3 regions of the Shinella sp. G-2 genome follow, and region 1 is predicted to be linked to each of the others. Evidence: riboswitches for the same ligand, from Rfam matches in the RefSeq annotation. Region 1 holds a riboswitch; each other region holds the start of a gene.
The links. A riboswitch is a leader RNA that binds a small molecule or an ion and turns the genes downstream of it on or off. The one in region 1 is predicted to bind thiamine pyrophosphate.
Positions count from the first base shown of each region.

Region 2: another riboswitch for thiamine pyrophosphate. It lies ahead of thiC (phosphomethylpyrimidine synthase ThiC); the one in region 1 lies ahead of thiB (thiamine ABC transporter substrate binding subunit).
Region 3: another riboswitch for thiamine pyrophosphate. It lies ahead of thiD (bifunctional hydroxymethylpyrimidine kinase/phosphomethylpyrimidine kinase); the one in region 1 lies ahead of thiB (thiamine ABC transporter substrate binding subunit).

Region 1 is NZ_JBBEYH010000008.1:99,635-101,829, forward strand. It holds gene thiB (thiamine ABC transporter substrate binding subunit) at 1-961, opposite strand, end outside; TPP riboswitch at 1,001-1,113, opposite strand; gene V8U06_RS15285 (hypothetical protein) at 1,246-1,422, shown strand; gene V8U06_RS15290 (NAD(P)/FAD-dependent oxidoreductase) at 1,498-2,195, opposite strand, start outside.
Region 2 is NZ_JBBEYH010000012.1:46,489-48,683, reverse strand. It holds gene thiC (phosphomethylpyrimidine synthase ThiC) at 1-1,075, opposite strand, end outside; TPP riboswitch at 1,166-1,282, opposite strand; gene V8U06_RS18070 (Bax inhibitor-1/YccA family protein) at 1,532-2,195, opposite strand, start outside.
Region 3 is NZ_JBBEYH010000017.1:36,458-38,652, forward strand. It holds gene V8U06_RS20775 (peptide chain release factor 3) at 1-953, shown strand, start outside; TPP riboswitch at 1,182-1,278, shown strand; gene thiD (bifunctional hydroxymethylpyrimidine kinase/phosphomethylpyrimidine kinase) at 1,319-2,122, shown strand; gene V8U06_RS20785 (LysE family translocator) at 2,126-2,195, opposite strand, start outside.

The sequences.
Region 1 (2,195 bases):
GGTTGGCCGCCACCTCGTCCGACGACATCAGGAAGGTCTTTTCAGGCTTCACCAGCGCATCGAAGGCGGCCGGCAGCGGGTCGCGGGTCTTGGCGGCCGGCATCATCCAGTTGGTTTCCGGGATGATCGACTGGAAATCCGGCCCCGTCATGAAAGTCAGGAACTGGCGGGCAAGGTCCTTGTCATGGGAAGTGCGCGTGAGACCGGCGACCTCGATCTGGACATAGTGCCCCTCGGAGAACGCGGCCGCCTTGTAGCGTTCGGTCTTTTCCGCGATGACGTGATAGGCCGGCGAGGTCGTGTAGGACAGCACCATCGGCGCTTCGCCCTTGGTGAACAGGCCATAGGCTTCCGACCAGCCGGGCGTGACGGTCAACACACGGTCCTTGAGCTTGGCCCAGGCTTCCCCGGACTTGTCGCCATAGACCGACTTCACCCAGAGCAGCAGGCCGAGGCCGGGCGTGGAAGTGCGCGGATCCTCGATGACGATCTTCTGGGAAGCATCGCCCTCGACCAGTTCCTTCAGGCTTGCCGGCGGCGTCTTCAGCGTTTCGCTGTCATAGACGATGGCGAAGTGACCGTAGTCATAGGGCAGGAACGTATCGTCGGAAAAACCGCCCGGCACCGTCAGGCCTTCCGGCTTGAGGCCATGGGCTTCGAAAAGGCCTGTCGCCTTGGCTTCGGCGATGAGATTGGTGTCGAGGCCGAGCACGACGTCGGCCTTGGTGCCCTCGCCTTCGAGCTTGAGGCGGGTCAGGAGCTCCACGCCGTCGGCGACGCCGACCCACTCGACCTTGCAGCCGCAGGTCTTCTCGAAGCTTTCCTTGACCTTCGGCCCCGGACCCCATTCGGAGACGAAGCTTTCATAGGTATAGACGGTCAGCGTCTTTTCCTGCGCGAAGGCGGGAAAGGCGAGGGATACGGCAAGCGCCGCGATGGAAGAAAGAAATGCCGTGCGCATCAGCGCCTCCTTGTCTGGTCACAAACGGGAATAGGGCGCTGGAATGAGCCGTCTAATCCCTCCGCCGGTGCTAACCGGATCAGGTTCTTCGGGTTGGCGTTGCGCCTCTCAGCCCGGCAGGTCGAAACCCGCGAGCACCCCGTTAGAGCAAGGCAAGGCATAATCCCGCTTTGCGCGGCGCGCAAGAGGCCTGTTCCCTTTGGAACAGCGGCGGAAGGGGCAATGTGAGACCTTCTGATCACCGGATGAGAGAGGCTCATCCTTCAAGAGATCAGGAGAGACCCATGCGCAAGATCATCGTTTCCGCCACCATCGCCGTCGTCGCCGCCCTTTCCTTCGCCGCTCCCTCGCAGGCTGGCTACTACAGCTACGACTACCAGCCGACCTGCTTCATCAAGAAGATCAAGTCCTACGACTACTACGGGAATGTCGTCGTCAAGCGCATCAAGGTCTGCCATTAAGCGTAAGGCCATCTGAACGGCAAAAAGCCCGGATGCTCGGCACCCGGGCTTTTTCCATGTTGCGTACAGGCCCTCTCAGAGACCGAAGGCGTCCTTGAACTGGTACCACCAGGAACCGATGGTGGAATACTGGGCGCGGAACATGCGGCCTCCCGGGAAGGGAATCCAGGGGAGCTTCTCGAACTGGCTGAAGCGCGACAGGTCGCCATGGATCGCTTCGCTGAGGATCTTGCCGAAGAGATGCGAACCGGTGACGCCATGGCCGCTATAGCCGTGGGCGAAATAGGTGTTCTTGCCGATCTTGCCCATCTGCGGCACGCGCGAGAAGGAAAGGGCGAAGTTGCCGCTCCAGGCATAGTCGATCTTCACGCCCTTCAGCGACGGGAAGACCTTTTCGAGATTTGGCCGGATCTTGGCGCGTACATCCGCGGGGTCCGTGCCACCGTAGACGGTACCACCGCCGAAGATCATGCGCTTGTCGGCCGACAGGCGGAAATAGTCGAGGATGTAGCGCACGTCCTCCACGCACATGTCGCTCGGGATCAGCGCATCGGCGCGATCGCCGAGCGGCTCGGTCGCGACCATCTGGGTCGAAACCGGCATGACGCGCGAGACGAGCTTTGGCACGACATGGCCGAGATAAGCGTTGCCGCAGAGCACGGCGGTGTTCGCCGTCACGCTGCCTTTGGCGGTGTGGATGACGGGCTTGTCGGCCTCGTGCTCGACGCGGATGACGGGCGACTGCTCGTAGATCACGCCGCCGAGCGATTCCA
Region 2 (2,195 bases), on a different contig from region 1:
TGTCGCAGATCTCTTCGAAATGCTCGTAGAGGAAGCTCTCCTTGTGGTGATGCAGACACCACTTGGCCATGATGGAACCGCCGCGCGAGACGATGCCGGTGACGCGGTTCACGGTGAGGGGGATGTAGTGCAGCCGCACGCCGGCATGGATGGTGAAATAGTCGACGCCCTGTTCGGCCTGCTCGATCAGCGTGTCGCGGAAAACCTCCCAGGTCAGGTCCTCGGCGATGCCGTTCACCTTCTCCAGCGCCTGGTAGAGCGGCACGGTGCCGATCGGCACCGGCGAGTTGCGGATGATCCATTCGCGGATGTTGTGGATGTTGCGGCCGGTGGAGAGATCCATCACCGTATCGGCGCCCCAGCGGATCGCCCAGACCATCTTCTCCACCTCTTCCGCCATGGAGGAGGTGACGGCGGAATTGCCGATATTGGCGTTGATCTTCACCAGGAAGTTCCGGCCGATGATCATCGGTTCGGCCTCCGGGTGGTTGATGTTGGCCGGAATGATCGCCCGGCCGCTCGCGATCTCCTGTCGGACGAATTCCGGCGTGACGAAGTCCGGCACATGTGCGCCGAAGCTTTCGCCGTCGCGGACAAGAGCCTCCTTTGCGGCCTGGCGGCCGAGGTTCTCGCGGATGGCGATGAACTCCATCTCCGGTGTGACGATGCCGGCGCGGGCATAGGCGAGCTGGGTCACGGCCCTTCCGCCCGTGGCGCGGCGCGGCTGATTGCGGATGGGAAATTCGGGCGTCAGCCGCTCACCGGTGGCAAAGCCGTTGTCCTCCGGACGGATATGGCGCCCCTCATAGGCTTCCGTGTCGCCGCGGGCGGCGACCCAGCTTTCGCGAAGACGCGGCAGACCGCCGTCGATGGAAACGACATGGGCCGGGTCGGTATAGGGGCCGGAGGCATCGTAGACCGTGACAGGCGGTTCGCCGGAGGTTGGGTGCAGGGCGATCTCGCGCATGGGAACGCGGATATCCGGATGCTGCTCGCCGGGAATGTGGATCTTCCGCGAGGCGGGGAGGGCGCCGGTGGTGACGGTGGGGGTGATTTTCTGGGCGGCAATATTCATCGGTGAGGCTCCAAGTTGCGGTTTGGAGACCCAGTCCTAGAGCCGGAATGATGGAAGGACGCCGATGCGGAATCCGGGTTGCGGATTGCTGCCACAGCGCTTGCACCGTCCCTACGCCAGTATGAACTGGATCAGGTTCAACGGGTCACTGCGCTGCGAATGCCAGCAGTATCTCAGCCCCTTGTCGGGACCCCCCTGGTGAATGTCTCAAGCAAAAACGCTGCCGGGCGATTTGTCAACGGGGAGATTTAAAGTAAGCATAAACTTACCTTTTATTGCGCCGCAACGCCGTCCGTTCCGCTCTTCTCGCGCCTGACACGTGTGTCTTGCCCTCGGAGGATGCCGGTCAGATTCCCGGGAGCAAAGCGCGGGAAGGACGCGGGCTGGAGGAAAGGAAGACGCAAACGAAAACGGCGGGGCGTTGCCCCGCCGTTCCCGTTGAAATCGTTGGGAGAACTATTCGCGCTCGCCTGTGAAATTCAGGAGAAGCTGGAAGATGTTGACGAAGTTCAGATACAGCGAAAGCGCACCGAACACGGCCATCTTCTGCTGCGACTCGTGGCCGAGGTTGTCGGCATACTGTTCCTTGATGTTCTGCGTGTCCCAGGCGGTAAGGCCGACGAAGACGACGATGCCGATGACGGAGATCGCGAACTGCAGGGCGCTGGAGCCCAGGAAGATGTTGACGATCGAGGCGATGATCACGCCGATCAGGCCCATCATCAGGAACGAGCCGAACTTGGCGAGGTCACGCTTCGTCACATAGCCGTAGAGGCTCGTCGCGCCGAACATGGTGGCGGCGATGAAGAAGGTGCGGGCGATGCTCGTGCCGGTGAAGACCAGGAACACCGAGGCGAGCGACAGGCCCATGACGGCGCAGAAGGCCCAGAAGGTCATCTGCGCGGCGCTGGCCGACATCGTCTGGATCTTGAACGAGAAGAAGAAGACGAAGGCGAGCGGCGCCAGCATCACCACCCACTTCAGCGGCGAGGAGAAGATCGGCACGTAGAGCGCCGGCGTCGAGCCGACGACGAAGGCGACGATGCCGGTGATGACGAGGCCGAGGCCCATATAGTTGTAGATGCGCAGCATGTGCTGGCGCAGGCCCTCGTCGAAGAGG
Region 3 (2,195 bases), on a different contig from region 1:
ACCTGCCGGAAAACGAGCGCGCGGCCTTCATCGAGGAGATGGAACTGGCGCGCGAGGCCTGCCGGCCATTCGACCGCGAGGCCTTCCTCGAGGGGCATATGACGCCGGTCTTCTTCGGCTCGGCCCTCAGGAATTTCGGTGTGCGCGATCTCATCAACGCGCTCGGCGCCTTCGCGCCGCCGCCGCGCGACCAGGTGGCGGATATCCGCAAGGTCCATGCGGCGGAAGACAGGATGACGGCCTTCGTCTTCAAGATCCAGGCCAACATGGACCCGAACCACCGCGACCGCATCGCCTTCGCCCGTGTCTGCTCCGGCATGCTGGAGCGCGGCATGAAGGTGCGCCTTGCTCGCACCGGCAAGACCATCGGCCTTTCGGCGCCGCAGTTCTTCTTCGCCTCGCAGCGCCAGCTCGCCGATACGGCCTATGCCGGTGACGTGGTGGGCATTCCCAACCATGGCACGCTGCGCATCGGCGATACGCTGACGGAAGGCGAGGCGCTGGTCTTCGAAGGCGTGCCGAATTTCGCGCCGGAAATCCTGCGCCGCGTGCGACTCGAGGACGCCATGAAGGCCAAGAAGCTGAAGGAAGCGCTCCAGCAGATGGCGGAAGAGGGCGTCGTGCAGCTCTTCTCGCCGGAAGACGGTTCGCCCGCCATCGTCGGCGTCGTCGGCGCGCTGCAGCTCGACGTTCTGAAGGAACGGCTTTCGGCGGAATACGGCCTGCCCGTGTCCTTCGAAATGTCGCGCTTCTCCGTCTGCCGCTGGATTTCCTCCGACAATGCGGGCGAACTCGACAAGTTCGTCACCCAGCGCCGCGGCGATATCGCCCGCGACCTCGATGGCGACCCGGTCTTCCTCGCGCAGGACGCCTTCTCGCTGCGCTACGAGGCGGAACGCTATCCGGCAATCAAGATGGTCGCCATCAAGGAATATCACGTCACCAAGGCGTGACGGCGGGGGCATTTGCCCCCCTTCTGCCCTTCGGCCCCCTTCTCCCCACAGGTGGGGGATGGGACCGTGCCGCGTTTCCAGATTGCCACGGCGTGGCGCGCTGCCATTCTCTCGCAGCCGCCGCGTCGGCGGTTTGCCGGCATCGACGGGCAGAATGAGCCGGCGCGCTTGCGGGAATTGGCCCCCGCCACTTTCGACGTGACAGCCTGCCCCGCATCTGCCAAAACCATCCCGAGACAGGGGCGTCCGCCGGAAGGCGGGCTGAGAAGCACCCTTTGAACCTGAACCGGATCATGCCGGCGGAGGGAGTCCACGGGTGCCGCATCGCCGCTGCCCGAAGGCCGCCTCCGCCCGAAGGAGGCGCGATGGCCATTGCAAACAGTCTTTCGATCGCGGGCTCGGACCCGTCCGGCGGCGCGGGCATCCAGGCCGATCTCAAGACCTTCGCCGCCTGCGGCACCTATGGCATGGCCGTGCTGACGGCGTTGACGGCGCAGAACACGCAGGGCGTTTCCGGCGTGCACCTCGTGCCGCCCGCCTTCGTTGCCGCGCAGATCGCCGATGTCTTTCGCGACGTGCGTGTCGATGCGGTGAAGATCGGCATGATCGCCTCGGCGGAGATCGCCGTCGCCGTGGCCGATGCCCTGTCGCCCCATCGCGGCGTGCCCGTCGTGCTGGATCCCGTCATGGTGGCCAAGGGCGGCGCCTCGCTTCTGGCGCGGGAGGCGGTCGCAGCGCTTGTCGGCCGGTTGCTGCCGCTTGCGACGGTGCTGACGCCGAACCTGCCGGAAGCCGCAGTGCTGCTGGGCGAGGCGGAGGCGGTCGACCGCGCGGCCATGGCGGATCAGGCGCGGCGCCTTCTCGCGCTCGGCCCGATGGCGGTGCTGCTGAAGGGTGGGCATCTGCCGGGCGCCGAAAGCCCGGACGTGCTGGCGACGCCGGAGGGACTTTCGTGGTTCGAGGGCGTGCGCGTCCTGACGCGCAACACCCATGGCACCGGCTGCTCGCTGTCGAGCGCCCTTGCCGCGGAGCTCGGCAAGGGGCGGCCGCTTGCCGACGCGGCGGCGGCGGCGAAGCGCTTCGTCGCCGGCGCGGTGCGGGCCTCCGATGCGCTGTCCGTCGGCAGCGGCCACGGGCCGCTCCACCATTTCCACGCGCTGTGGACGTGACCGTCAGCGATCGGCAAGCGCCAGCCGCAGGCCCATCAGCCCGAGTGCGGCGGCAAAGCTGCGCTGCGTCCAG